Regions from separate parts of the Terasakiella sediminum genome, predicted to be linked through region 1. Evidence: riboswitches for the same ligand, from Rfam matches in the RefSeq annotation. Region 1 holds a riboswitch; the other holds the start of a gene.

Region 1 (15,232 bases):
CCATTGCCAGAGTTAAGTTGGAATTGAAGAATCCTGAGAACTTCTGTGTAGGCAATGCGCTCGAGAACACTTTCATCAATATCTGCTGGATAAAAAATCACTTTCTGGTATTTGAAGGCCTGTCCATCTAAAACAGATAATTCATCCAAAATGTTTAAGTTGTAAAAGCCCGCAAAAGCCAGAATTTCACCCTCCTCTTTAATCGCTGAGATCGGCGTATTTTCGATCAACAGCTGCTGAAGCTGGCTTGGCAGATTTGAGAGTGACGTTTGAAGTCTTAAATCATCCCATTGAGCGTGGGCTGATTTGGCAGCTGGATGGATATCCAAGCTATTAAATTGCTTGAGGGAAAGCGTTGTTTGTTTTAAATTCATCACGTTGTTTCCTTTGAATTGATTGAACAACGCGAGCTACGATTTACCATGAGGCTCGTAACGCGCCTCTCCTATTATTCACATATTTATTTTTTCGACGCCCTTCCTAGATGGGCATTTTACCCACAAAGAAAGGGCGTCGATTAACCCATTGTAAAACAACGATTAATCAGATAAACCATAAGAAAAAAGTCGTAAAAAAATGTTTTTTCGCTTTAAAAACATCGAAAATATTGAGTGCGAAGCACATTTTTTCACTGTTTCAGTGTATAAAAACAAACGAATCAAAAAGTTGCATCTGTTGTAAAAATGAATCGCTTGCTGTGAGGACAGGATAGCGTATCGTCAGGAATATATCGAAACGTTAATACTGCTTGGCAGAGTCTTTAAATCACTCGAAGCTCAAGGCTACCCACGACCTGTTATCGTTGGTGGTGCAGCTGTTGAATATTACTCAGCAGGTGAGATCGTTTCTGGTGACTTTGATATCATTTTTGAACATATGGATGCCTTTGCCAAGGAAATGGAAAAGCAGGGCTTTTATCTGAAGATCGGTTTGGGCATTTAACACACGGCTTTTATCACAAGAAATACCTGACAGGTATTGAACTGGTATCTGGCCCACTTTTTGATGGAAGAACAGATACAAAGCGCATCGAAGTTGTTGCTGTGGATCGTGAAGAAGAAGCCATTGTCGCCTTCCCGCCAATTGAAGATTTGATTGCTGATCGGATGGGACAGTACGAAGCTGATACACGACAGCCGGAAATGCTGGAGCAAGCAAAGATTTTGTATCAACTTGCAGAAAATGTAGATTCACAGTATCTTGAAAAGAGACTTAAGGAAGAACTTTTAGATAGTTCTTTGATTGATTTATTGCTGGAAGAGTAAGGTAAGCATGCGCTCTCTAACAGACAAAGCAGAGTATGTTGAGAAGAAGAAAAAGGAACTTGGTTTAAAATCCGAGCAACTTTCTGCTGCCCAAAATTCAGGGATCAATCGCACAAAATCAAAGAAGCGTTTGCTGAAAGCCATTGCCGACGAGGCTAAATCTCAAGGCCGCGCTGTTCCATTTCCGGCTGCCTATTAAAATTGGATTTTATTGAAGTGAGGGGACATGTCCTCACTATTTTCATGGCCTTATTGCTTGAGGCGGGTATGAAAAATGGCCGAAATCGTCCTCAAAAAAGTGCCTATTTTTGTGCCCATAAATTCAAAAGCGGCACAAAGAGTCCTTAATCGGCATCAAAACATATTTTTAAGGAATGGCAGAAACCCAAGGGACACAGCATTAAAACACTTAACGCCGATTAGCAACTTTGAGACGGGTTAGCTTCGGAGGGCGACGCGCTATCCAGCTGTGCCACGGGTGCTTAATCAAAATCGGGCAGAACATACAAGACTGAATGACAAGAGTAAAGCATCAGTTTCTTTTCTTTGGTGGAATATACAAGGAGAGAATTTTAGGATGAAGTTGGTTGATTTGCGACTAATAAAATTTCTCGAAAATGAGATTGCTTAATTGATTTTGACAACACTGCAGTGCAAAAAAAGAATTTTATTTTGCTGTTTTTATTTATGTTTTATAAGAGTTTTTTTATTTATTGCGTTGCATTGTGTGTTGTTGTGTCAAAAAAGCGTTTGACAGCGAGCATGTGATTTCATTACGGTAAAAGGGCAATAAGGAAACACATTCCTTGTTGGACAATTTTATAAGAACTTCTCATGAAATTCCTGTGGGAGAGACAGTACTAGAAGCTGTCGCCGAAGGAGCAACCGCCCCGGAAACTCTCAGGCACATGTACTGCAGGAAGATGAGACTCTGGAGAGAGATCAAGCACTTAGACTTGATCCGCCGAAGGTCAAGTTCGGAACTTGCTACGCCAAGTCGAACACTATCTCAGGCACCGAAGACAGAGGGGGCATCGTTTAACCAAACCGTTATCGGTTTGATTAGGAGGTGCCCTTTGTTGGATTCTACAGACCAACTTCAAAATTTTACAGATGATGCGGATGTCACCATTGGCACAGATCACGCACATCTCAGTTCCATGGATTTATTCTCCATCGGGATTGGCCCGTCCAGTTCTCACACTGTCGGCCCCATGCGTGCCGGATACCGTTTCTGTCAGGAACTGATCAAATCAGAAAAGCTGGCTGATGTTGAACGTGTCACGGTTGACCTGTTTGGCTCTCTCGCTTTGACAGGCAAAGGTCACGCAACCGACATTGCGGTTTTGCTCGGCCTGTCTGGTCAGCGTCCCCGCACGGTTAACCCCGATGCGGTTCCGACCATCATTTCCAATATCCGTGAAGGTAACGTTTTGTTGCTGGCGGGTGAAAAGGAAACGGCTTTTGTTGAAGAAACGCAGCTGAACTTTCACTACAACGTCTTCAAGCCTGAACACCCGAATGCGATGGAAATCAAAGCATTTGATGCGGCTGGCACGCTTGTCTACAGCCACCTGTTTTTCTCCGTCGGTGGCGGGTTTGTTGTCGATAAGGCAGAACTGGAAGCCGATCCTTCTGACGTTGAAGCTTGTGATATTCCCTATCCTTTCGGGTCCGGTGAAGAACTGCTGGCCCATGGTGACAAGACAGGCCTGACCATTGCCGAGATTATGCTGGCCAACGAAGTAGCCATGCACGGCGAAGCGGATGTGATGGAATTTCTGGAGCTGGTGCGCGATTGCATGCTGTCTTGCATTGATCGCGGATGCAAAACCGAAGGCATCCTGCCAGGTGGTCTGGATGTGGAACGCCGGGCTTACAAACTTCATCAGGAATTGGTTTCCAGACCGGAAGCAGGCATGAAAGACCCTCTGACTGTATTGGATTGGGTCAACCTGTTTGCTTTGGCTGTAAACGAAGAAAATGCTGCTGGCGGTCGTGTCGTCACAGCACCAACCAATGGCGCAGCGGGTGTCATTCCCGCGGTACTGGCTTATTACGAGCGTTTTTGCCCGAACGCGACAGATAAAGGCAGTATCGACTTTCTCCTGACTGCTGCTGCCATTGGTTCCATTTATAAGAAGCGCGCTTCCATTTCTGCGGCCGAAGTCGGCTGTCAGGGCGAAGTGGGTGTGGCTTGTTCCATGGCCGCAGGTGCCTTGTGCGCCGTGATGGGTGGAACGAACCAACAGATTGAAAATGCCGCTGAAATCGGCATGGAACATAACCTGGGCCTGACATGCGATCCCATAGGCGGATTGGTGCAGGTGCCATGTATCGAACGCAACACCATGGGTGCGACCAAGGCGATCAACGCCTCCCGTCTCGCCCTTCGTGGGGATGGGTCTCACAAGGTGTCGCTCGATAAAGTCATTGAGACCATGCGCCAGACGGGCATGGATATGCAAAGCAAATACAAAGAGACCTCACAGGGCGGCCTCGCCGTCAATGTGGTCGAATGTTAAGAGATTAGAACAGGGATTATCTAAAATGAACGCGAAAACACAAAACTTCTTCCATCAGGACCTGGCAGACAGCGATCCAGCCTTGATGTCCGGCATCAAGAACGAGTTGAACCGTCAGGCTGACGGGATCGAGCTGATTGCTTCTGAAAATATCGTTTCCAAAGCTGTTCTGCAGGCCCAAGGCTCAGTTCTGACCAACAAATATGCCGAAGGTTATTCCGGTCGTCGTTACTACGGCGGTTGTGAATTTATGGATGTGGCTGAAACACTGGCGATTGATCGCGCAAAAGAACTGTTCGACTGTAACTTCGTAAACGTTCAGCCGCACTCTGGGGCGCAAGCAAACGGTGCGGTGCTGCTGGCCCTGCTGCAACCAGGCGATACCATTTTGGGGATGTCACTGGATGCAGGTGGTCACCTGACGCACGGTGCGCGCCCGACTTTGTCCGGTAAATGGTTCAACGCCGTTCAATATGGTGTGGATAAAGAAACCTCCCAGATCGATTATGACGAGTTGGAAGCCCAAGCTGTTGAATGTCAGCCAAAGCTGATTATCGCAGGCGGTTCTGCCTATCCCCGTTTCATCGATTTTGCCCGCTTCCGCGAAATTGCTGATAAAGTTGGTGCGTACCTGATGGTTGATATGGCCCATATCGCAGGTCTGGTTGCAGGTGGTGTTCACCCATCTCCGCTGCCACACGCCCATGTGGTCACAACAACAACGCATAAGACCCTGCGAGGTCCACGCGGCGGCATGATCCTGACCAACGATCAAACGCTGGGTAAGAAATTTAATTCTGCCGTCTTCCCTGGCTTACAAGGTGGCCCATTGATGCATGTGATCGCAGCGAAAGCCGTTGCCTTTGGTGAAGCCTTGCAGCCAAGCTTTAAAGCTTACGCCCAGCAAGTTGTCGATAACGCTAAAACGCTGGCAGGCGTGATGATTGAACGCGGTGTTGATATTGTATCTGGTGGTACTGATACCCACCTGATGCTGGTAGATCTGCGCCCGAAAGATGTGACTGGTAAAGTTGTTGATGCAGCACTGGAACGTGCAGGTATCACCTGTAACAAAAACGGCATCCCGTTTGACCCGCAGCCACCAGCTGTTTCTTCCGGTATTCGTCTGGGTACACCTGCGGGTACGACCCGTGGCTTTGGCACAGAAGAGTTCCGCAAGATCGGTCACCTGATCTGTGACGTGATCGACGGGATTGCCGAACATGGCGATGACAATGTCGAGATTGAAGCTGCTGTGCGTGAACAAGTTGTCGCACTGTGCCGTCGCTTCCCACTCTATTAAGGAATTGGGTCATGAGCACGTATGATATTGTAATAATTGGCGGTGGACCCGGTGGCTATGTGGCTGCCATCCGCGCCGCCCAGCTGGGCAAAAAGGTCGCCTGCGTCGAAGGACGCGGCAGCCTTGGCGGGACCTGCCTGAATGTAGGCTGTATCCCCTCCAAAGCCCTTTTGACGTCTTCCGAAAAATATGCCGATGCCAAAAAACATATGGCGGAACATGGAATTGAAACGGGTGAAGTCTCCATCGATGTGTCTGCTATGATGGCACGCAAGGACAAGACGGTTGTTGATCTGACACAGGGTATTGAATTCCTGTTTAAGAAAAACAAAGTCGATTACATCCAGGGCTGGGGCAGCATTGTCGAAGCCGGTGTTGTTGATGTGAAAACAGAAGATGGAAATGTTCGTCTGGAAACACAAAACATCATCATCGCAACAGGTTCTGAACCTGTCTCTCTGCCCGGCATTGAGATTGATGAAAAGAAAATCATCAGCTCCACGGGTGCCCTGTCTCTAACCGAAGTGCCTGAAAAGATGGTCGTGATCGGCGCGGGCGTGATCGGTCTGGAACTTGGTCAGGTCTGGTCCAGATTGGGCGCAGAAGTCAAAGTCGTTGAATATCTGGATCGTATCCTGCCGGGTATGGATGCCGAGATTGCAAAGACTGCGCAGCGTGCCCTGTCCAAACGTGGCCTTAAATTCACATTGGGCCGCAAGGTTCTGGAAATCATCGAAAAAGACGATGGTCTGACCGTTTCTATGGAACGTCTGGGTAAGGACAAGATCGAAGAACTGGATGCGGATGTGGTACTGGTTGCCGTTGGTCGCCGTCCGGTAACCAAAGGTCTGAACCTGGGTGATCTGGGTGTGGAATTGAATGAACACGGGTTTATCCGGGTTGATGATCATTTTCAGACGACGGTCAAAGGCATTTACGCCATTGGCGATTGCGTCCCCGGTCCCATGCTGGCCCATAAGGCCGAAGAAGATGGCGTGGCATGCGTTGAAATGCTGGCTTGTCAAAACGGTCATGTGGATTACGGCACGGTTCCCGGTGTTGTCTATACCGCCCCTGAAGTTGCAGGTGTTGGTCAGACCGAGGAACAACTGGTCGAAAAGAACATTCCTTTTGATAAAGGTGTTTTCCAGTTCCGTGCAAATTCCCGCGCACGCGCCATTGGTGATGTGGATGGTCTGGTCAAGGTTTTGGTTTCGCAAAGCTGTGGCAAAATCCTTGGTGCCCATATCGTTGGCCCCCATGCGGGTGATCTGATTGCTGAACTGGTCCTTGCCATGACCACGGGGGCAAGTGTGCGCGATGTGATCCGCACCTGTCATGCCCACCCGGCCCTTGGTGAAGCTGTTCGTGAAGCTTGTATGGATGCGCTGGATCGCGCGATCCACGCTTAAAAAGAATTTTGATAAAAGGAATACCCCCAATGTCTGCTACTGAAACTTTAAAAACGCCCCTATACGACCTGCATGTCGAACTCGGTGGCAAAATGGTTGAATTCGCCGGATGGTCCATGCCGATCAACTATCCCATGGGCATCATGGGTGAACATACCCATTGTCGCACCAAAGCGGCCCTGTTTGACGTATCCCACATGGCACAAGTCATTGTGCGTGGTGAAAACCGTGGCACTGAATTTGAAAAACTGGTGCCAAGCAACATCGATGGCCTGCCTGAAGGTAAAGCGCGTTATACCTTCTTCACTAATGAAGAAGGTGGCATCATGGACGATCTGATCGTATCCAACGCGGGTGATTATCTGTTTGTTGTGGTCAATGCCTCCATGCGTGATCAGGATATCCCGCATATGCGTGACAATCTGGAAGGCTGTGAAGTTATCGAAATCACAGACCATGCTTTGATCGCGGTTCAGGGCCCGGCGGCAGAAGGTGTTGTTGCCAAACACGCCCCTGCGGCAGCTGAACTGAAATTCATGGAAACCATCGAAGCTGACCTGCTGGGGGCGAAATGTCGTATCTCCCGCCTTGGTTACACAGGCGAAGATGGTTATGAAATCTCTATTCCGGCTGATGAAGCTGAACGCATTACACGCACATTGTTAGAAGATGAAAACCTGGAACCTGCTGGTCTGGGTGCACGTGACAGCCTGCGTCTGGAAGCTGGTCTCTGCCTTTATGGTAACGACATTGATGGTTCCACCTCCCCGATTGAAGCACAACTGATCTGGGCGATCCAGAAACGTCGCCGCGAAGAAGGCGGCTTCCCCGGTGCAGATCGTATCCTGAATGAAATCGCCGAAGGCGTGACGCGCAAGCTGGTTGGCATCAAGCCACTGGGCCGCGCGCCAGCCCGTCAGGGCGTGGAAGTTGTGTCCAAGGATGAAGTCACCATCGGCCATATCACCAGCGGTGGTTTCGGCCCCACATTTGAAGGACCTGTTGCCCTTGGCTATGTCGCATCTGACTTTGCTACGCCGGGTACCGAAGTCCAGCTTTCTGTTCGTGGCAAGTTGTTGCCTGCAGAAATCGTAAAAGCCCCATTTGTTCAACAAAACTACAAACGTTAATTCGAGGAACTCACCATGACTAAATATTTTTCTGAAGATCACGAATGGATCACAGTTGAAGGCGACATCGCAACTGTCGGCATTACAGAACATGCCGCCAAGTTGTTGGGCGATATCGTTTTTATCGAACTGAAAGACGAAGGTGACGACTTTGAACGCGCTGATGATATCGGCGTAATTGAAAGCGTAAAAGCCGCAAGTGAAATTTATGCCCCGGTTGATGGGGAAGTTGTTGAAGCCAATGAAGAATTGGCCGATAATCCGTCACTGGTTAATGAAAGCCCTGAAGGTTCTGCCTGGCTTTACAAAATCAAGATTTCAGATGTGTCTCAACTCGATGACTTGATGGATGCTGCTGCCTATCAAGACTTAATCGCCTAATCGAAAGGATCCCCTCGCGATGACCTTTAAGCCAACCTCTTACCAACCTTACGATTTTGCGAACCGTCGTCATATCGGCCCGTCTCCTTCAGAGATGGACGAGATGTTGAAAGTGGTTGGCACGGACAGTCTGGACAGTCTGATTGATGAAACCATTCCAGCCGACATTCGTCAGTCTGAACCGCTGGAATGGGGCCCGGCCCTTTCTGAACGTGATACGCTTTATCACCTGCGTCAGGTTGCAGATAAAAACCAGGTGCTGACGTCTCTGATCGGTCAGGGCTATTACGGCACCATGACCCCGCCTGTGATCCTGCGTAACATTCTGGAAAATCCAGCCTGGTACACAGCTTACACCCCATACCAGCCAGAAATCAGCCAGGGCCGTCTTGAAGCCTTGCTGAACTTCCAGACCATGGTTTGTGACCTGACGGCACTGGACATCGCGAACGCATCCTTGCTGGATGAATCGACTGCGGCGGCTGAAGCCATGACCATGGCGCAGCGTTCCAGCAAATCCAAAGCCAAGGCATTCTTCGTTGATGAAAACTGCCATGCGCAAAATATTGAGGTGATGAAAACACGTGCCGAACCTATCGGCATTGAGATCATCGTCGGTAACCCGGATACAGATCTGGTTCCAGCTGATGTGTTCGGTGCGATCTTCCAGTATCCTGGCACTTACGGTCATGTGCGTGACTTTACCGCCATCATTGACAGCCTGCATGAAGCAAAAGCACTGGCTGTGATGGTTGCTGATCCAATGGCGCTTGCTTTGTTGAAAGCACCGGGTGAAATGGGCGCGGATATTGCGGTTGGTTCCACACAGCGATTTGGCGTGCCCATGGGCTTTGGTGGTCCACACGCTGCCTATATGGCGACACGTGACGCGTATAAGCGTTCCATGCCGGGCCGTATCATCGGTGTTTCCATCGATAGCCGTGGCAATAAAGCCTATCGTCTGTCCTTGCAGACACGTGAACAACACATTCGTCGTGAAAAAGCCACATCGAATGTTTGTACAGCACAAGCTCTGCTGGCGGTTATGGCGTCTATGTATGCGGTCTTCCATGGCCCTGATGGTATTAAAGCGATTGCACAGATCATTCACCAGCACACAGTGCGTCTGGCTGCTGGTCTGGAAAAGCTGGGCTTCAATGTTGAACCCTCTGTCTTCTTTGACACCATCACGGTGGAAGTGGGTGCCATGCAGGGCGTGATCCTGAATGCCGCTGTTGCAAACGGCATCAACCTACGCAAAGTCGGCACAGATCGCGTCGGTATTTCACTGGATGAACAAACACGTCCGGAAGTGATCGAAGCTGTTTGGGCTGCTTTCGGTGCGGTTGATATGAAAGATGACGAACATCAGGAGATGGATTACCGTCTGCCAGAAGATGTGGCCCGTACATCTGAATATCTGACACACCCGATCTTCCACAAAAACCGTGCGGAACAGGAAATCACCCGTTACATCCGTAAACTGGCGGACCGTGACCTCGCGCTTGATCGTGCCATGATCCCTCTTGGGTCCTGTACCATGAAACTGAACGCGACTGTGGAAATGATCCCGGTTACCTGGGCTGAATTTGGTGACATCCACCCGTTTGCGCCGCGCGATCAGGTTGATGGCTATTACGAAATGATCGAAGACCTGTCGGATAAACTGTGCCAGATCACTGGCTATGATGCGATTTCCATGCAGCCAAACTCCGGTGCGCAGGGTGAATTTGCAGGCCTGACAACGATCCGTAACTACCACAATTCCCGTGGTGACAACCATCGTAACGTTTGTCTGATCCCAACCTCTGCACACGGGACAAACCCTGCGACTGCACAGATGGTGGGTTACAAGGTTGTTGTGGTGAAATCTGCGGAAAATGGTGACATTGACGTTGAAGATTTCCGCGCCAAGGCTGAAAAGCATTCAGAAAACCTGGCAGCATGTATGATCACATACCCGTCCACCCACGGTGTGTTCGAAGAAACCGTGCGTGAAGTATGCGAGATTACACATGACCATGGTGGTCAGGTCTATATCGATGGTGCGAACATGAACGCCATGGTCGGTCTGGCACAGCCGGGCAAGATCGGTGGGGATGTTTCTCACCTCAACCTGCACAAGACCTTCTGCATTCCACATGGTGGTGGCGGACCGGGCATGGGTCCAATCGGTGTTCGCGCGCATCTGCAAGCTCATCTGCCGGGTCACCCTGAACTGGACGCGGCTGTTGGTCCTGTCTCTGCAGCACCATTTGGATCACCTTCGATCCTGCCGATTTCCTGGGCATATTGCCTGGCAATGGGCGGTGATGGCCTGACACAGGCAACCCGTGTTGCGATCCTGAACGCCAACTACATCGCCAAACGTCTGGAAGGGGCCTATGAAGTTCTTTACACGTCGAAAAATGGCCGTGTGGCACACGAATGCATCATTGATACCCGTCCGCTAAAAGATACAGCTGGTGTAACGGTTGATGATGTGGCCAAGCGTTTGATTGATTGCGGCTTCCATGCCCCGACCATGAGCTGGCCTGTTGCAGGTACCCTGATGATTGAGCCAACAGAAAGTGAAACCAAGTTCGAACTTGATCGTTTCTGTGATGCGATGCTGGCGATTTATCAGGAAGCCAAAGACATTGAAGACGGCAAGATTGATGCGGACAACAACCCGCTGAAAAATGCACCACACACGGTGGAAGACCTGGTTGGTGAATGGGATCGTCCCTACAGCCGCGAACAGGCCTGTTACCCACCAGGGGCGTTCCGTGTTGATAAATACTGGGCACCGGTCAACCGTGTCGATAACTCCTATGGTGACAGAAACCTCGTATGTTCCTGCCCACCGCTGGAAGATTATGCCGACGCGGCTGAATAAGCTGGCCCGGTCAAGCGAATTGTCAGTCTGAACCGTCTCTCCCCATTAGTGTTCAGGCTGGCAAGTCCGGAAAGCAAAGTGCCGTAACCCAATAAGATCTTTGCTTTTCCTACAAGACCTACTTTGTCCTCTCTCCGCTTTTTACGAACCGGATTACAGAGAATTGAGAGCCTGTTTTTTGTGGTGGTTCAGTCCCCAAAAAAACGGGGAGAGGATCCTTTTTGCCAAAATTTGAGTGAAAGGCGTATCATTATGACGACTTTATCAGCTGCCCAAAGACATCCGGAAAAGCAAAAAAATCCAGACCGTCCAAGTGGTCGCAAGCCTGAATGGCTGCGGGTAAAGCCGGCATGGTCGAAAGGGGTGAAAGATACCCGCAAACTGATGCGAAAGAAGAACCTGACTACGGTATGCGAAGAAGCCGCCTGTCCAAACTTGGGGGAATGTTGGGACAGAAAACATGCAACATTTATGATCATGGGGGAAATCTGTACGCGCGCCTGTGCTTTTTGCAACGTGGCGACCGGAAAACCCTTTGCTCTTGACCCGACAGAGCCGCAAAAAACAGCCGAAGCTGTCGCGGAAATGGGCCTGAACCATGTGGTGATTACTTCTGTTGATCGCGATGACCTGCATGACGGTGGGGCAACCCACTTTGCAGAAACTATTCTTGCGATCCGGAATATGTCACCTGCTACAACAATCGAAGTGCTGACGCCTGATTTTCGCGATAAGCCCAAGGGCGCGCTGGAAATCGTGGTGGAAGCCAAGCCGGATGTATTTAACCACAATCTGGAAACCGTGCCGCGTCTCTATGGGGAAATTCGCCCGGGCGCACGTTATTACCAGTCGCTTCGCCTTGTGGACCGGGTCAAGGAACTGGACGCTGAAATTTTTACCAAATCCGGCCTGATGGTGGGATTGGGTGAAGAAAAACACGAAATGTTGCAGGTGATGGATGATATGCGGGTGGCAAAGGTGGATTTTATCACCATCGGCCAATATCTGCAGCCCACACCAAAACATGCACCGATTGACCGGTTCGTAACCCCAGAAGAATTTGAAGAGTTTGCGCGCATTGCCATGCGCAAGGGCTTCGACATGGTTTCTTCAACGCCTTTAACAAGATCGTCCCATCACGCGGACACGGGTTTTGAAGAATTACGCAAGAAACGCGCGCAGGCCATAGGCCGTCTGCATGCGATGTAAGGGCAATTTTCCGCCCCAATAAAAGCAATAAAAAACACTCACATTTTCTATACAGAGAGGATTTTTAATAATGGAAGCTTTAAGTTCCATCATTGGTGAAATTAACGGTATCGTTTGGGGATGGCCTATGCTTGTCCTCATCCTCGGTGTCGGTTTGTTCATGAGTATCGGCCTAAAATTAATGCCCATTTTAAAGTTGGGGACAGGCTTTAAACTGTTGGCAGGCGGCGTCCATGCGCGCAAAGGCGAAGAAAGCGAAGGGGAAGTCCCGCCGTATCAAGCCTTGATGACCGCATTGGCCGCAACCGTTGGTACAGGTAACATCGCAGGGGTGGCAACAGCCGTCTTCCTGGGTGGTCCCGGTGCCTTGTTCTGGATGTGGATTACCGCCCTTGTCGGGATGGCAACCAAATTTTCCGAAGCTGTTCTGGCGGTGAATTTCCGCGAAGTTGACGAAGAAGGCAACCATGTTGGTGGCCCGATGTATTACATCAAAAACGGTATGGGGGCGAAATGGGCCTGGCTTGGGTCTGCCTTTGCTGTCTTTGGTGCAGTTGCTGGTTTCGGGATCGGTAATGGCGTGCAGTCAAACTCAATTGCTGCTGTTATTGAAACGAACTTTTCCGTACCGCCCATGATCACAGGTCTGGTGCTGATGGTGCTGGTTGGTGCCGTTCTGATCGGTGGCATCAAGCGTATCGGTTCTGTCGCTGGTGCGTTGGTTCCGTTTATGGCGGTTGCGTATGTGATTGCTGGTCTGGTTGTTTTGTTTATCAACGCTGACCAAATCGGTGCGGCTTTCGCCCTGATCTTTGAAAGTGCTTTCACTGGTCATGCGGCTGAAGGTGGCTTTGCTGGTGCGGCTGTCTGGGCAGCGATCCGCTTTGGTGTGGCGCGTGGTGTTTTCTCAAACGAAGCTGGTCTGGGGTCTGCCCCGATCGCACACGCGGCGGCACAAACAAAAGACCCCGTACGTCAGGGCCTGATCGCCATGCTGGGCACATTCCTGGATACGATCATCGTTTGTACCGTAACAGGTCTCGTGATTGTAACCTCCGGTCTGTGGACATCCGGTGATTCCGGTGCTGCGCTGACCTCGGCTGCTTTTGCACAAGCCCTGCCAGGTGCGGGTAACTATATCGTTGCGATCTCGCTTGCGATCTTTGCCTTTACTACCATCCTTGGCTGGTCTTTGTATGGTGAGCGGTGCGTGGAATATCTCTTCGGTGTGAAATCTATCCTGCCATACCGTGTTGTCTGGATTATTGCTGTGCCTGTTGGTGCAACCCTGAGCCTGGATTTCGTCTGGCTGGTGTCTGATACGCTGAACGCGATGATGGCCCTGCCGAACCTGATTGCGATTGCTGTTCTCAGCCCCGTGGTCTTCAAGCTGACGAAAGAATATTTTGATCGTCATAAGGCTGCTGAGTAATTCTTGTCCCTCACAGACCTTGGAAAACCCGTTGCATGAAAGTGCAGCGGGTTTTTCTTTCGACCATTGTCTAGCTGGCGTGTGCAGGGCAGGTGAGCTATCTTGGGAAGATGAAAAAGCTTCTGTTGATCCTGTTTGTTCTGATGACTTCATCTCCTTCTTGGGCAGATGATTTTGGCAAACGTGACAAAAATCAACATGACATGATCACATCGCTCAAGGCCTATGCGGTCTATAAAATGGGGCAGTATGATGAGGCCTATGATCTTTGGCTGCCCTTGGCGGAAAACGGCCACACCACATCCATGATCAATATCGCCAGCATGTATATGCAGGGACAAGGCCGCCCGGTTGACTTGGCGAAAGCACGTTACTGGATTGAAAAAGCACATGAATTGGGTGATGAACGTGCAGTCGATATGCTTATTGAACTGAAATAGCTGACTTTAGAATAGCCCCAATCTTATAGACCTAAGTCCAATTTTCCTGTGTGCCTCTTTTGCCTAAGCTGGAAAAAACACAAAATTGGGATGAGAGCTATATGCTGAAAGTAAAAATATTGGGTTCTGCCGCAGGTGGTGGTTTTCCGCAGTGGAACTGTCATTGTGACAACTGTCGCGCCATCTGGGCAGGGGGCGACAACGTCAATGCGCGCACGCAGTCTTCGCTGGCTGTGACGGTGGATGACGAAAACTGGTTTTTGTTAAATGCATCCCCTGATATCCGCCAGCAAATTCAGGCCAATCCGTGTTTATTTCCCAAAAAAGGCAAACGCCACAGCCCCATCGTCGGCGTGATGCTGACCAACGCAGATGTGGATCACATCGGCGGATTGCTGACCTTGCGCGAAAGCCATCCTTTGGCGATTTATGCGACAAAGCGGGTGATGGGTGTGTTGGGGGGCAACAGCCTGTTTAACATCCTGAACCCTGAATATGTGGATCGTCGTGACCTGCCTGTCCACCAAGTGACAGAGCTGCAATATAAAGACGGTACCCCTAGCGGGATTGAGGTCGAACTGTTCCCTGTCCCCGGCAAGATCGCGCTTTATCTGGAAGATGAAAGTGCTGGCGATAATTTTGGGTCCGTGCCGGAGGATACGGTCGGGATCAAGATTACATCTAAAGAAAGCGGCAAACATTTTTATTATTTGCCCGGCTGTTCAGCCATGCCCGAAGAACTGGCAGGTCGCGTGCGCGGATCAGAGCTTGTGTTCTTTGACGGCACCACCTGGATTGATGAAGAGATGATCAAGACAGGCTGTGGCGTCAAGACCGGACAGCGCATGGGCCATATGTGTATGGATGGCCCGGATGGCAGTATCGAAGCGTTTCGTGACTTAGGGGTAAAGCGCAAAATCTTTATCCATATCAACAACACCAATCCCGTACTTATGAACAATTCGCCAGAAAGAGCGATTGCAAATCATGCCGATTGGGAAATCGGCTATGACACGATGGAGGTCCTTTTATGATCAAGTTAGATAAAGTTCTCACACCCGACGAACTGGAAGAAACCCTGCGCAGCATTGGCGCTGAGCGCTATCACAATCTGCACCCGTTCCATAAAATGCTGCATGGCGGAGAAATGAATTTGGGGCAAGTGCAAGCCTGGGCGCTGAACCGTTATGTTTATCAGCAGGGCATTCCGATCAAGGATTACGCGATCCTGTCCAATTGTGATGACAAGGAACTGCG
Region 2 (15,232 bases), on a different contig from region 1:
CTAATCCATTCACCATTTCTGACAGCGATGCCCGCCTTGCCGCGAAAATCACGTTGTAGACCATTTCTGGTTTTAACGTTGCCAGTCAAAATATTCCAAATTGAATCACCGCAACGAGCACGGTTCATTTCATATTCGCCATTATTTGATTGCCAAACACTGAAAGCAACACGGAAAAGAGAAAGGGAAATAAACAGGCCGACAAAAATGACAACCCCTTGAATCAACGGTAAATATTCCATATTTCTTCTCCAAATCCCCAGTTTGAATCTTCACTATAACAAATAAAAGTTGAAATTTGGTTGCGAAAATTCGACAAAAAGATTCCGAAAAGAATCAAGATCGCTCTTATTCTCTTCGGAACCGGGGAATATAGGGATTTTAAAGCAAATGTCAAGGTGTGATCGTAAAAGTATTATTTACAGGTAATTCACATCTAGAATAACACTTAAGATCATAAATGATCCCAAGTGTTAAGTATTGAAGCAAAGTCTTAGTCCAGACCTTCGCAGTGTTCTTTATAAGCTGCTTCGTCCATCAGTTCGTCCAGTTCTGCCGCATCCGCGATGGTCATTTTGAAGAACCAGCCATCGCCTTCTGGGGATGAGTTCACCAATGCAGGTTCATCATCCAGCGCTTCATTGCCTTCAGTGATTTCACCAGTGATCGGGGCATAGATGTCAGAGGCTGCTTTTACAGATTCAACAACCGCACAGTCTTCGCCTTTTTCAACTTCGGTGCCACCTTCTGGTGTTTCCACAAACACGATATCGCCCAGTGCATTTTGCGCATAATCAGTGATGCCAACAGTTGCCTTGTCGCCTTCAACAAGTACCCATTCGTGATCTTCAGTATATTTAACAGTCATAGTCTTTAGCCCTTATAATAACGTTGTGGAACAAACGGTAGTTTTGCGATTTCGCCCGGCATGGTTTTGCCGCGCACGATCAATTGAATTTCTGTGCCGATTTTGGAAAATTCGGTCTTCACATACCCCATGGCAACCGGCCCACCAAAGCTGGGGCCAAATCCGCCAGATGTAATTTCCCCGATGATATTGCCATCCATATCAGCGATCTCTGTATGCGCACGTGCGGGTGCGCGGCCCAGTGGCTTGATGCCAACACGTTTGCGCGCAATTCCTTCAGACAGGTGTTTCATCACCACATCGTGCCCCGGGAAGCCACCTTCCTCGCGGCGGCGCTTGCCAACAGCCCAGTTTAATGAGCCTTCAATTGGCGACGTAGTGGTATCAATGTCAGATCCGTAAAGGCAAAGGCCGACCTCAAGACGCAGGCTGTCACGTGCGCCAAGACCGATAGCCTCAACCTCTTCTTCACCCAGAAGCGTGCGTGCCAGTTCTTCGCATTTGTCTTCGGGAACGGAAACTTCGTAGCCATCTTCCCCCGTATAGCCGGAGCGAGAGACCAAACACGGAATGCCCGCAATGTCAAATTCGCCCATATTCATAAAGATCAACTGATCCACACCCGGGGCAAAACGATTCAGAACCTCGGCTGCTTTTGGACCCTGCAGGGCCAGAAGCGCGCGGTCTTCCATCAGTTCCAGCGTATGGTTGGGCAAGGAAGAGGCGATATGTTCAAAATCTGCTTCCTTACAAGCCGCATTCACCACGATATACAGATGATCACCCCGGTTGGTGACCATAAAGTCATCGCGGATGCCGCCTTCGTCATTCATCAACAAAGAATAACGAATGCCATTTTCCGGCAAGGCTTTGATATCGCTTGGCGTCAGGCTTTCAATCGCGCTTTGTACGTCGTCGCCTTTCAGCAGCGCCTGCCCCATATGTGAGACATCAAATAGCCCGCAGTTTTCACGAGTGTGCAGATGTTCTTTCATGATGCCGAGTTTATATTGCACCGGCATATCATAACCGGCAAAGGCAACCATCTTGCCACCAAGTTCGATATGCAGCGCATGAAGAGGTGTGGTTTTTAAAGTATCGCCCAAAATAAAGTTCCTTTCCCACAGGAGTGACCCAATAAATTGATCCTGAACAAACAGAATCAAAACCTGGCCCCCCTCTGTCATGGAACCTGAAAGATTCCCCTGTGCCTATGCAAGGGTTTCATCGTCGGTGGAGATGCTTGAAAAACATCTCACTTTCCAGAGTCTCATCGCCCAGCGGTCCAATATGCCTGAGAGTTTCGCAGGGGCGCATGCTCCTTCGGCGGGCACCATCCTTTATCGGCACCTCTCTCCCGCATGGGGTCATATGATGTAAGCTTATTGTATAGAGGGGGTGGGGATGGGTCAATCGGGGAATGTGATCATCCGCGTCATTCCTTGACTCCCCCTTATAAAAGACCTACAAGCCGCCAACAGTTTTGATGGCCCCGGATGGACAGGCCTGAACGTTGATCAAAGGGCCTTTCACATGCAGACATTCAAGCTGACCCCCAAGCCGCAGAGCGATTATCGCCTGGAACTGAAAGAGTTGAAGCTTCGCAGCAAGCTGGAAAAAGACGGGTTTCGTCACGACAAGGTCGTTTATGGCTTTACACAAAAGCTGAACGGTGTTGATGCCCTGGCCGAAGCCGGGATGAATATTGAGGAAATTCCCTTTGTTGAAGCCCAACAGGAACTGACCCAGGCTCTTGTTCAGCGCACGCGCGCCAAATCCAAGCTGGATCATCTGCAGCATGATCGTGAATTTAACGGGCGCGACACAGCGGGCGAAGAAGAAAAAGTTCAGCAGAAAATCACCGATTTAAATAATCAGATTCAGGAAAGCAAAACCGCCCTTGGGATTGAGGGAACGGTCAAGCATCTGAAATTCTAAGAGATAGGAATACCGAAAATGCCAAAATTATCCCCAAAAGTCCGCCCTGACATTTCCGATTGGACAAAAGACGACCTGAAAGCCTGGCGCGAAGGTCACGGGTTTGACCAAATTCAGGCCGCAGCCGCCATCGGAATTGGTCGTCAAACCTGGTTGAAAATGGAACAGGGTCGCAAGTCCGTTGACCTGGTTTATTACCTGGCCTGCGTTGGATATGATGCCCGGAAAAATACATAAGTATTTTTACATACATTAGAGTTTAAGCGCCTTTCAGAGGCGCTTTTCTTTTCCAACTGTAATTATATTCGATTAAAAATGCATCTAAACTTCAAGTTTAGGCATGTTATAAGTTTCGCTCTAAACCTCAAATTTTGCGGCGCAATATCTGCAAAATTTGGCACCTATTTCTCCTCTTAAACAGTTGATACATAAAGATAATAAAACTGTAATAAAACTGTCATGAAATATTTCGAAATATTTCCTGTACGGCTTAAAACCCTAAAGATAAAGCAAAAAACTTTATAACCGGGTGGGTCATACACAATGAAGAAATTGAAAATCTCCAACCAGATTTTTCTGATTATTGGTGTCTTTGTTCTTTCCTCTCTCGCAATCGCAGCCTATTACGCGATCAAAAGCAATGATCTGGAACGACTGAATAAAAATGTCATTTCCAACAGCCAGATCAATGAATTATCTGTTGAGATGAATACAGCTTTCCTCAATATGATCCCGACCCAGAAAACGTTTCTCACCAACCCAAGTGATGAAACGGCAAGCCGCTTTACATCCCTGGCCGCTACAATTGATCAGAACCTCGTAAAACTAAAAGAAAGCGCGGCCCATCAGGATATCCATAAGAAACTGTCTACAGAGCTCCAACACGTCACCGCCAAGTTCGCCGAGATCGAAGCATCACAAAAACTGTTGGGCTATTCCGAAAAAGAAGGCCAGCGCGGCAAGCTGCGCGGGGCCGTCCATACCATTGAAAAACGCCTGCAGAAACTGGAAGAACAATCCATCGGCACCACATTGGAAGTCGCCAATCGTCTTTTGATCAAAATGCTGATGATGCGCCGTCATGAAAAAGACTACATCATCCGGGGCAACCGCGATAAATATCTGGGCCGCATCGACAAACGCATTGTTGAATTTAAAGAAATTCTGGCAACTGCGCCTTTCACTGATGACCTGAAGGGTGAGCTGACAAAATATGCCGATTCCTATCATAAAGAAATGAACCTTTATGCTGACGGGAAGGAACAACTGTTCAAGCAGCAGGCCGAAATTGAAGCCATGATCGCGACCACTGTACAGGACCTTGAAACTTTTGCTGCCGAATCCCAGAAACAGGCACTGGCTTCTCTGCAAATGGCAGAAGATCAACGGGTGTCCATCACGACCAACATCGCCATCTGGGGCGCTGTTGCGATGATCCTCAGCATCCTGATGGGCACCAGTGCAGCACGTCAAATCATTCGTTCGCTCATACGCAACATTGATCATTTGTCCGATCTCACTAAAGGCAAAACCGATTTTGAGGTCACAGACCAGAAGCTTCCCAACGAAATTGGTGATCTCGCCCGTGCGCTGATCGTGTTCAAAGAAACCATTCAGGAAACCGATATTCTGCGTCAGGCTCAAGAACAGCAAGAAATCCGCAGTCGTGAACAACAACGCGCACTCATGAACGATATGGCCAATGCTTTTGAAAATGATGTGGGCGGTGTGGTCCAGACGGTGACGTCTGCGGCAACTCAATTGCAAGCCGCCTCCACCCAGATGGTCGGTACCGCAGGTGAAACCAGCACCAAAGCCAATGAGGTCAGCGAAGCAGCCTCCAACGCTGCCCACAACGTTCAAACGGTAGCTTCTGCAACCGAAGAACTCTCCGCCTCTATTGGGGCGATCACCGATCAGATGTCCACTTCGCGCGATGTTTCAACCCGTGCGGTCGGGATTGCAACAGAAACCAGCCGCACCATTCAGGAACTCTCCGGCAATGTGGATGAAATCGGTCTTGTTGTGGGCCTGATCAATGATATCGCTGAACAGACCAACCTGCTGGCGCTGAATGCCACAATTGAGGCGGCACGGGCTGGGGAAACGGGTAAAGGTTTCGCGGTCGTGGCAACCGAGGTCAAAAACCTCGCCAATCAGACCAGCAAAGCAACAAACGATATCTCCAAACAAATTGCCTTTATTCAGGATGGCACCACACGGGCGGTAGAAGCGATTTCGTCTATTTCCAACGTGATTGAAGAAATGAATGAAATTTCCACATCGGTTGCAGCCGCCGTGGACGAACAAGCCAGCGCCACGCAAGAAATTGCGCGCAATATCGAACAGGCATCGCACAGCACCATTCAGGTAAACGACAGTATCGTCACCGTCGGTCAGGCCACACAGGAAACCGGAAGCGCTGCCAACCAGATCGAAGATTCAGCAGGTGACCTTTCCAAACAGGCAGAATTCTTAAGGGAAAAACTAGCGAATTTCCTCTCCAATGTCAGAAATGACGAGGCGAAAACAGAGGCTGCAGAATAGTAAAACCCAAAGAAAGGACCTGAAACTGATCAGGTCCTTTTTTACATTCTCTTGACTCTTCACTGTTCCTTATATAGAACGTTCTATATATCGAACAGCTGGAGAGGCATATTATGGACAAGCCGAGCGTCAATACATTGGGGCGTCATTTACAAAAATTGCGCCAGCAACGCGATATCTCGCTCTCACAACTGGCCAGTGCAGCAGGTATTGCCAAGTCAAACCTGTCACGCATTGAACAAGGCAGCGGTAACCCGACGCTGGATACCATCTGGCGGCTTGCCATTCAGTTAAAAGTCCCCTTCAGTACCCTAATCGCGCCCATCAGTGGTCCCATCAGCGACAATGATGTGGAAGTCCGCCTGATCGATCACGGCACCGACAATCCGGAAGTAGACGTCTATTGGATGTCCTGTGCGCCCAACACCATCCGCCAGGCAGAAGGGCATTCCCCGGGGACAATCGAATCCATCACCATGATTTCTGGTGAACTGGAAGTCGGTGCACTGGAAAACATCCGAACTCTTCGTGCGGGAGAAAGTCATAGCTTTGCAGCTGATCAGCCTCATATTTATCGCGCAGGCGACGGCTGGGCGACTTTGATGCTGACCATTGTTTATGAGACAAAAGAGGACGAGGCATGAGCATGACCAAAACTGCAACAACCCGAAGTCCCTTCTGGGTTGGCACGCAAGAAGCCGTGCCCCTACTGGGCGGTTATATCCCGGTTGCCATTTCCTTTGGGCTGGTTTCCATTCAGTCGGGCTTCAGTGTTTTAGAAACCGTTTTGATCTCCACCCTGATCTATGCAGGGGCGTCGCAGTTTCTGTTTGTCGCCATGGTCGCCGCCGGGGCACCTTTGTGGCTGGTGGTCGTCATGACCTTGTTGATCAACGCGCGCCATCTGGTCTATGCGCCCAATATCGCAAGCTACCTGCCGCCAAACCGCTGGTGGCCCTGTCTGATGCATGGGCTGACGGACCAAATCTTTGCCCTTGCCCATACCCGCCTGCCGCAGATGGAAGAAAACGCGCGGATCGGCTGGTATACAGGGGCTGCACTACTTGCCTGGTTCAGCTGGATTTTCGGCACAGCGCTTGGTGCCTTGGTGGGGGAAGAACTGACTACCCGCTGGCCTTTGTTGGGTGAAGTGATGCCCTTTGCTCTGCCTGCCCTGTTCCTCGTCCTGCTTGCGCCACGTTTTTCATCAAGGCTTTGGACACTAACATTGGGCGTTACGATTGTAGTGGCCTTTGCCCTGAAACTGCTGGGCCTGCCCAATGCCTCCATTCCGCTTGCGGCCCTCAGTGGCGCCATCCTCTATCACCTGATGAAAGGCATTGCCGGAAAAGGGAGTAAATATGATGGATAACAATTTCTGGATCCTACTTGGGCTTTGCGCCAGTGGCACTTTGATGATGCGCTTGTTGCCACTTATCTGGATGCAGCGCCACCTTGCCAAACGCAAAACCCAGGAAGCAGTGGAAGAAATCCCGAGCTGGCTCAGCGTCTTTGGTCCGGCCATGATTGCGGGCATGTTCGGAGTTTCCCTTATTCCCGCAAATCCAAGCCCCGTCAGCTGGGCCGCCACCGCCCTTGGCGTTATCGCAACCCTTGCAGTCTGGCGCTTTACCAAATCACTGGGATGGCCCGTCTTTGGCGGTGTTCTGGTTTATGGTGTTGTGATCCTGCTCGGCTAGTCAGCTATATTATATTCACAAAATCTTAAATTAAGTTTATATAATTCTCACATCTGAAGGGTGGGAGAGTAAAATGGAACAGCTGGTCGATGCAGTTGGTGGTGCGCAAGCCACGGCCATTGGCGGGATCGTCATCGGGATTGTCTTTGGCTATTTCGGGCAACGCAGTCGCTTTTGCCTGCGCGCTGCTGCCATTGAATTTTCCCGGGGGGCCTTGGGGGAAAAACTTGCCATTTGGTTTATCGTTTTTTCAACCGCCGTTATCGGCACCCAAAGCCTGATCCTGATGGACGAAATGTCTGTCGATGAAGCCCGCCAGCTTGCCCTGCCTGGTTCTCTGTCCGGGGCCTTGATCGGTGGATTGCTCTTTGGCAGCGGGATGATTTTGGCACGGGGCTGTTCATCGCGCATGCTGGTGCTGTCCGCCAACGGGAATTTACGCTCTCTTCTGACCGGACTGGTCTTTGCAGTCGTGGCCCAAGCCTCCTTACGTGGCATTCTTTCGCCTGCACGCACCGAAATTGCATCCATCTGGCTGATTTCACCCGAAGATCTCTCCCTTTTCGGTCATCTGGGTGTTGGCCCTGCTTTTGGAATTCTTGTCGGCTGTCTGTGTTTGGGCGGGGCCTTATGGATTGCACGCAAACATACCATTGCCCATAAAGTCTGGCTGGGGGCTGTTGTGGTTGGGGCAACGGTGCCAGCGGCCTGGTATCTGACCTTCAGTGTCGCTGGATTGGCGTTTGAACCGATCCAGGTCGAAGCGCTCAGTTTCAGTGGCCCTTCTGCCGATACCCTCATGCTGGTGATGAACCAGCCTGTACCAGAGATGGATTTTGATGTGGGGCTGATCCCTGGCGTCTTTCTTGGCTCTTTCCTCGCGGCTTACTTTGCACGAGAGTTAAAGCTGGAAGGTTTTGACGGCGCGCACTCCATGAAACGCTATATCCTTGGTGCCGCCTTCATGGGGTTTGGCGGTATGCTGGCAGGCGGCTGTGCGGTGGGTGCAGGGGTAACGGGCGGTTCAATCTTTACCGTCACCGCCTGGACAACCCTGTTTATGATGTGGATTGGCGCCGGGATCACCGATCTGGTGGTGGATCGCAAGAAAATGGTCCTGCAATCCCTTTAACCCAAGTATGCCGCAATATCGACTTCATCCATTTGTTCCGGCAGCAGGAATTTCTCCGCATAGTCCTTATAGACGCCCGAGGTCAGGAACAGGTCAAACAATTCCCCATCGATATGCTGGTCCTTTTTAAAGAAGCTCAGGATTTTGATAGATTCACTGAGTGTCTTCGCCTTTTTGTAGGGACGATCTGATGCTGTCAGTGCTTCAAAAATATCCGCTATCGCCATGATACGCGCAGGCACGGACAGTTCCTCACCCGCCAATTTGCGTGGATAACCCGTCCCGATCAAAGTTTCATGATGCGTTCCGGCATATTCCGGGATGCGTTTCATATGATCCGGTAAGGGCAGCTGTTCCAGCATCAGAATACTCTGGATCACATGTTCATTAATCTTGAAGCGTTCTTCTTCGGTCAAAGTGCCGCGACGCACCGACAGATTATAAAGCTCGCCCTGATCATAGCGGTTTTCAGGAACGTCCACTTTAAAGTCCGAATTCTCAAAGAATTCTGCGCTGCCTTCTGGGCGCGGGATCACGTGGAAGGCTTTATCATCCAAAAGCTTTTCCTCACATGGCCCTTCTGCTTCATCACCATAACGTTTGGCCTCTTCATGGGCGAGACCCAGATGAATATTGAAGTTCCGCACCCAGACAGTCTGTGCGATCTGTTTCAAACGGTCCAGGTCTTCATCTTTCATGAATTCCCCACCCACATTGCATTCTGCCACAAAAGCAAAATCATCAATCAGGGCCGCGCGCTTGGTTTCATATTCAGCTTCCGCCTCACCCTGATTTTTCCCACTCTGGATGGCTTCCAGGCAGTCAATACGAGCATCACGCAGCAAGACTTCGAAACGGGTGCGAATCTCGTGGATGCGGTTATAGATGGTTTCCAATTTGGTGGCTTTATCAACCACATATTCCGGCGTCACCACCTTGCCGCAATCATGCAGCCAGGCCCCGATTTCGAATTCCCGCCATTGATCATGATTGGTAAAGGCAAAGTCAGCGAACGATCCAGTTTTTGACTCTGTCGCTTCTTTCGCCAGCATAATCGCCAGTTCCGGCACCCGGTTACAGTGACCACCCGTATAAGGGCTTTTGGCGTCAATCGCGCCCGCAATCAACTGGATCAGCGCATCCATCAGTTTTTCCTGCGATTCCAGCAGGTGACGGTTATAAAGGGCGGTTGCCGCTTGCGCCGCCAATGCTTCAACGAACGGCTGGATATCCTGACCGAACGCCACAAATTCATCGGCATATTTTTCCTGGGCGTTGATGATCTGCAAGGCCCCGATCACCGCACCACCGCGCGGTTTTAACGGCACCGTCAGGATGGATTTGGACTTATAGCCCGTGCGTTCATCAAAAGCTTTGGGACCGGAGAAATCGAACCCTTCAGCATTATAAACATCATCAATATTGACCGATTCTTCTTTATGAACCGTATAGCTCACCACATTGGTCATATTCGATGTGCCATCTTCATTATAAAGCGGAATACTGGGCAGGTCGGCTTCCTTGCCTGTGGTTCCGCCAAAAGCGATACCGAGACTGTCGTTTCTGAAAATCTTGAAATCCAGATGCTTGTCCTGATTCAGGGTATAAAGCGAACAACCATCTGCGTTGGTCAGTTCCTTCGCACCAAACAGCACCATTTCCATCAGCTTGTCACTGTCCTGTTCAGACGATAGCGAAATCCCCAATTCGACCAGTTTGGACAGTTTTTCCTGTTCAATCTGCAGGGCTTCGGTCTTGTCGCCCAGACTTTCACTCATATGCGCAAAGGATCGGATGAGATTATCAAATTCCACAATTTTGGATTCTGTCAGCTCACTCATATCAAAATCAAGCTGGCGTACCCGTTCTGACGCAACCGTCAGGTCCGTCACTTTCTTGGACAGGCGAGACGCAAACAGAAAGGAGAAAGGAATAAACAGACACAGACCAAAAAGACCAACCAACAGGATATGATCATGGAATTCGTCAAACAGATTGCTAAAATCATAAACCGGAGCCAGGGTTGCCAGATAAAGTTCTGATCCTTGAAAAGAGATTTTGCTTTTCTGAATGAAATATTCATCACCACCTGCATAAACTTCATACAGGTTATCCACTTCGATATGACGAAGCTTGCTGTGAAGGATGTCCATATATGGTGCATCAACTTCATTGAGCGGCAGAAGATTGGTCGGTTTATCCGGCTGCGGGGACATGGCGAGAAGACGATTCTTCGCATCCATCAGAACCAGCACCCCATTTTCAGAAATCTGAATTTCTGACAGTTCGTGGGCCAGTTCGGTCAGCGTCAAATCAACACCATAAACGCCTGCGGTCTCGGTCAAATTACGCGAGGCAGTCAGGCCCGGCTTTTTCAGGGAATTAAACCAATAAGGTTCTGAAAGCAGAACCTTATTGGTATCAATGACAGAACTATACCATGGACGCTGTGACGGATAATAATCCGGGCGGGTATCGGAAAGCGACCCGATCTTGTTCAGATTTTGATCCAGATACCCCCAGCGTTGCAAACGTTCCTTGCTGCGATCAATGGAGCGTACAATCCAGGCCGTACCTTCAGGCGCCTTGTGACGTTGACGGATCTCTTCATTACCGCGCACCGCAATCACCTGGAAAAAGGCATCATCACTAAAGCCGTAATAGAGCGAATAAAAAGCCGGGTTCTGCGCCAATGTTTCAATCAGCGGCGGTAATTGTTTAGAGGACAGAAAGTTTTCCGGTGCCAGCTCGACACCAGACTGGGTTGCGCCAATGGACGCATTGGTCGTTGCCAGATTCAACAAAGACTGAACAGAAGTCACCGCATGATTGGTTTGGCTTGCAAAAGCTTCTTCGGCAATTTCTTCAGAAAATTCTGAACTCGCAACCCAGAATAGAGCAGAAATTGACCCACTCACCAAAACCACCATGAGTGTCATCATGGTGATCATACTGACTTTGAATCTGACACGAATGCGCATGTAGTCCTCGCTCCCATCCTAACGTATAGGGAACGTGGACCACATTAGAATAGGTGTAAAGCCTAAACTACCTTTAGATTGAATTTTTTAGTTACCAAAGACCGCTGCTGAAGCCTGTGCCAAATCTTCTTTCAGGTCTTCCGGGTCTTCCAAACCCACAGAAAGACGCAACAAACCATCATTGATGCCCAGACGTTTCTTCTCTGTTTCATCAACTTTGGAGTGTGTCGTCGTCGCCGGATGAGTGATCAAAGATTTGCTGTCACCCAGATTGTTACAGATCTTGATCAGGTTCAGTGCGTTTTCAAAAGCAAAGGCCTGTTCCTTGGTACCGTCAATTTCAAAAGACAGCATCGGACCACCACAACCCATCTGTTCCATCGCCAGTTGATGCTGCGGATGGCTATGCAGGCCCGGATAATGCACTTTGCGCACCGCCTTGAAGTTTTCCAGATATTTGGCAACCAGTGTGGCGTTTTCGCAATGTTTGCGCACACGCATATCCATGGTTTCCAGACCTTTTAACTGGGTCCAGGCGTTAAACGGGCTGATGGACGGGCCAGTATTACGGAAATACGGCATCATCTCGTCCTTCATCAGGGATTCATCGTTAAACAATACCGCGCCACCCAGCGTGCGGCCCTGACCGTCGATATATTTGGTGGTGGAATAAGCAACGATATCTGCACCAAATTCCAGCGGGCGCTGCAAAACAGCCGTTGCAAAAACATTATCCACAATCACACGTGCACCCACCTTATGGGCCAGATCACAAACGGCTTTCAGATCCACAATCTCCAGCGTCGGGTTGGATGGTGTTTCCAGCAGCACACAGCGTGTTGGCTTGCTTAAAGCTTCTTCCCACTGGTTTAAATCCGGACCATCAACCAAAACAGTTTCAATGCCAAATTTCGGCAAGATATTATTGAGGATGTGCAGGCAGGACCCAAACAAAGCGCGTGACGCCACAACCCGGTCACCGGATTTTAACTGTGCCATCAAAGCCATGTTGATGGCCGCCATACCGGTTGCGGTTGCCAAGCAAAATTTTGCCCCTTCGATCATCGCCATTCGTTCCTCGAACATGCCCACGGTCGGGTTGGCAAATCGGGAATACTGATAGCGTTTGATCTCTTCTTTGAAAGTCGCTTCCTGTTCTTCGGCTGAAGAATAAATATAGCCGGACGTCAGGTACAAACCTTCGCAGTTTTCATCAAAAGCAGAACGACGTGTACCGCCATGCACCAATTGTGTGCTTGTGCGCCAGGTCTTATTGCTCATGACTTTTATCCTTTACGTTACGTCAATGAAGGGGAAAAAGCTTTTACACCGTTGACGGATGCAGCACAAGGGGCCACATTCATTTAACCACCGTCATTCCCGCGCAGGCGGGAATCCAGATCCCTGCCTGCGTAGGGATGACTTGAATAACAAAACAACAAGGCACAAGTATGTCCGATTTCAAAGCCACCGATGATCTTTTCTTCACCCGTTTCGACCTGGATCAAGCCCAGGTGGAAGCCAGTGTAACGAACGCCCTAACCGGGGCCGATGATGGTGAGCTTTTCCTGGAATACCGACAAAGTGAATCACTGGCCTATGATGACGGCCGCCTAAAAAGTGCGAATTTCGATACCGCACAAGGCTTTGGCCTGCGATCTGTAGCGGGCGAAGCCAGTGGCTATTCCCATGCCGCCACATTGGACCAAGCCGCCCTTGATCGCGCCTGCACCACCGTAAAAGCGGTCCATAGCGGCCACAGTGGCGTGATGGCGGAAGGCCCCATTGGCACCAACAAAGAACTTTATGTGGATGATAACCCGATCAATCTTGTCCCCTTTGAAGCCAAGGTCAAACTGCTGGAAGAAATTGATGCCTACCTGCGTGCCAAAGACCCCCGGGTCAAACAAGCAACCGCATCGATTGCAGCGACCTGGCAGGCCGTGCGCATCATTCGCGCCGATGGATCACAAGCTGCTGATATCCGCCCGTTGGTGCGCCTGAACGTGGCCTGTGTGGTTGGTGTGGGCGATCGGATGGAAACCGGGTCCCACGGGATGGGTGGTCGTGTATCTTACGAAGAATATATGAAACCCGCCTGCTGGAAAGCAGCCTGTGACGAAGCCTTACGTCAAGCTCTGATCAATGTTGAATCCGTGCCAGCCCCGGCTGGCGAAATGCCCGTTGTGCTGGGCGCAGGCTGGCCCGGTATTTTACTGCATGAAGCCATCGGCCATGGGCTGGAAGGTGACTTTAACCGCAAGAAAACATCCGCCTTTGCTGGCTTGATGGGCGAACGGATTGCAGCCCCCGGTGTAACGGTTGTGGATGACGGCACCATTGAAGATCGTCGTGGCTCCATCACCATTGATGATGAAGGCACTCCCAGCCAGAATACGGTTCTGATCGAAGACGGTATCCTGACCGGCTATATGCAGGACCGTATGAACGCGCGCCTGATGGGGGAAAAACCGACCGGGAACGGCCGTCGTCAATCCTATGCCCATATGCCTCTGCCACGCATGACCAACACCTGCATGATGAACGGGGATAAAGACCCGAGAGAGATTATCGAAAGTGTCGATAAAGGTCTCTATGCCGTCAACTTCGGCGGCGGTCAGGTGGATATCACATCCGGCAAATTCGTCTTTAGCTGTACCGAAGCCTATCTGATTGAAAAGGGTAAAATCGGTGCCCCGGTCAAAGGGGCCACCCTGATCGGTAACGGCCCGGATTGCCTGACCAAAGTAAAAATGATCGGCAACGACATGGAACTGGACCCCGGTATCGGCACGTGCGGTAAAGAAGGCCAGGGTGTGCCTGTTGGTGTCGGACAGCCAACGTTGCTGATTGATCCACTGACCGTTGGTGGGACTGATATTTAAGAATGACCCAAACTGCAGAAATCATCGGGCTTTATATCGGTAAAGCGGTTGAACGCTGGGAAGGTAAAGGTCTGACGGCCATCCAGAAAACCCTGTGTGAAGGTCGTCTGGAAATTGGCGAGAACGGGTTCGTTCTGGATGAACAGGGCGATCGCACCGTCCATGGCGGGCCGGAAAAGGCCATCCATCATTATGCCGCTGATCATCTGGACTTCTGGAAACAGGAATATCCCGATTTTGCCGACCAGTTTGTGCCCGGCTGCTTTGGGGAAAATATCTCCACACATGGCTTAAACGAAGACAATCTCTGTCTTGGCGATATCCTTTCCTTGGGCACAGCTAAAGTCCAGATTTGTCAGGGCCGCCAGCCCTGCTGGAAATTGACCAAACATACAGGCATCAAAGCCTTTGCCATGGCCTTTCAGCAAACCGCCCTGACCGGCTGGTACTATCGCGTGCTGGAACCCGGTCATGTGCAGATCGGTGATGTCATGGAAGTGCTGGAACGCCCGCAGCCGGACTGGTCCGTGCGCAAACTGACCCGTGCACGTTTTGACAAAAACATTGATCCGGCAATCGCAAAAGAACTGGCTGAAAACAACCTGCTTGCGGCCCCCTGGAAAGCCTCTTTCCTGAAAAAGGCGGATAAGGCCTTTGTGGAAGATACATCCAAGCGGTTAGACGGATAACGCATTCAAAAAAAGGGCCCCTGAATGAACAGGAGCCCATTTTCTTTCTCAAACCTTCTCACCTATTCTTTGCGAATATGCTGAAGGAAGGCATCCACTTCGTTGGACAATGTGCTTGAAAGCTTGTTCAGCTCATCCACTGAAGAGGTCAGACTGTCAGAGGCCTGACCGACTTCAACGGCTGCTTCATTCACACTGGCAATGGTAGAGGAGACCTGCCCTGTACCAGCGGCTGCTTCCTGTGCATTCACCGAAATTTCCTGTGTGGCCGCGCCCTGTTGTTCAACAGATGCTGCAATGGCCGCAGAGGTTTCGTTAATCTCGGTAATAACGCGGGCAACACCTTCCATGGCTTCCACAGACTCGTCTGTAGCTTCCTGAATATTGTTAATCTGATCAACGATATCCTGTGTCGCACGTGCGGTCTGGTTGGCAAGGTTTTTCACTTCGCCTGCCACAACCGCAAAACCTTTCCCGGCTTCGCCTGCACGG

The links. Region 1 has a riboswitch for glycine ahead of RYZ26_RS06895 (L-serine ammonia-lyase). Riboswitches for the same ligand answer to the same signal wherever they lie in the genome.
Region 2: another riboswitch for glycine. It lies ahead of gcvT (glycine cleavage system aminomethyltransferase GcvT); the one in region 1 lies ahead of RYZ26_RS06895 (L-serine ammonia-lyase).

The regions. Positions count from the first base shown of each region.
Region 1 covers NZ_JAWLVJ010000007.1:25,953-41,184, forward strand. The annotation lists gene RYZ26_RS06880 (hypothetical protein) at 1-374, opposite strand, end outside; gene RYZ26_RS06885 (hypothetical protein) at 1,044-1,265, shown strand; gene RYZ26_RS06890 (hypothetical protein) at 1,273-1,464, shown strand; glycine riboswitch at 2,102-2,191, shown strand; gene RYZ26_RS06895 (L-serine ammonia-lyase) at 2,342-3,790, shown strand; gene glyA (serine hydroxymethyltransferase) at 3,816-5,093, shown strand; gene lpdA (dihydrolipoyl dehydrogenase) at 5,105-6,505, shown strand; gene gcvT (glycine cleavage system aminomethyltransferase GcvT) at 6,535-7,635, shown strand; gene gcvH (glycine cleavage system protein GcvH) at 7,651-8,016, shown strand; gene gcvP (aminomethyl-transferring glycine dehydrogenase) at 8,036-10,894, shown strand; gene lipA (lipoyl synthase) at 11,147-12,103, shown strand; gene RYZ26_RS06930 (alanine/glycine:cation symporter family protein) at 12,174-13,535, shown strand; gene RYZ26_RS06935 (tetratricopeptide repeat protein) at 13,646-13,975, shown strand; gene pqqB (pyrroloquinoline quinone biosynthesis protein PqqB) at 14,077-15,009, shown strand; gene pqqC (pyrroloquinoline-quinone synthase PqqC) at 15,006-15,232, shown strand, end outside.
Region 2 covers NZ_JAWLVJ010000001.1:238,797-254,028, forward strand. The annotation lists gene RYZ26_RS01155 (hypothetical protein) at 1-242, opposite strand, end outside; gene gcvH (glycine cleavage system protein GcvH) at 494-868, opposite strand; gene gcvT (glycine cleavage system aminomethyltransferase GcvT) at 874-1,977, opposite strand; glycine riboswitch at 2,047-2,136, opposite strand; glycine riboswitch at 2,140-2,238, opposite strand; gene RYZ26_RS01170 (hypothetical protein) at 2,402-2,806, shown strand; gene RYZ26_RS01175 (helix-turn-helix transcriptional regulator) at 2,825-3,043, shown strand; gene RYZ26_RS01180 (methyl-accepting chemotaxis protein) at 3,350-5,353, shown strand; gene RYZ26_RS01185 (helix-turn-helix domain-containing protein) at 5,467-5,997, shown strand; gene RYZ26_RS01190 (AzlC family ABC transporter permease) at 5,994-6,725, shown strand; gene RYZ26_RS01195 (AzlD domain-containing protein) at 6,715-7,053, shown strand; gene RYZ26_RS01200 (YeeE/YedE family protein) at 7,127-8,185, shown strand; gene RYZ26_RS01205 (HD domain-containing phosphohydrolase) at 8,182-11,166, opposite strand; gene metZ (O-succinylhomoserine sulfhydrylase) at 11,254-12,447, opposite strand; gene tldD (metalloprotease TldD) at 12,618-14,051, shown strand; gene RYZ26_RS01220 (MOSC domain-containing protein) at 14,054-14,740, shown strand; gene RYZ26_RS01225 (methyl-accepting chemotaxis protein) at 14,803-15,232, opposite strand, start outside.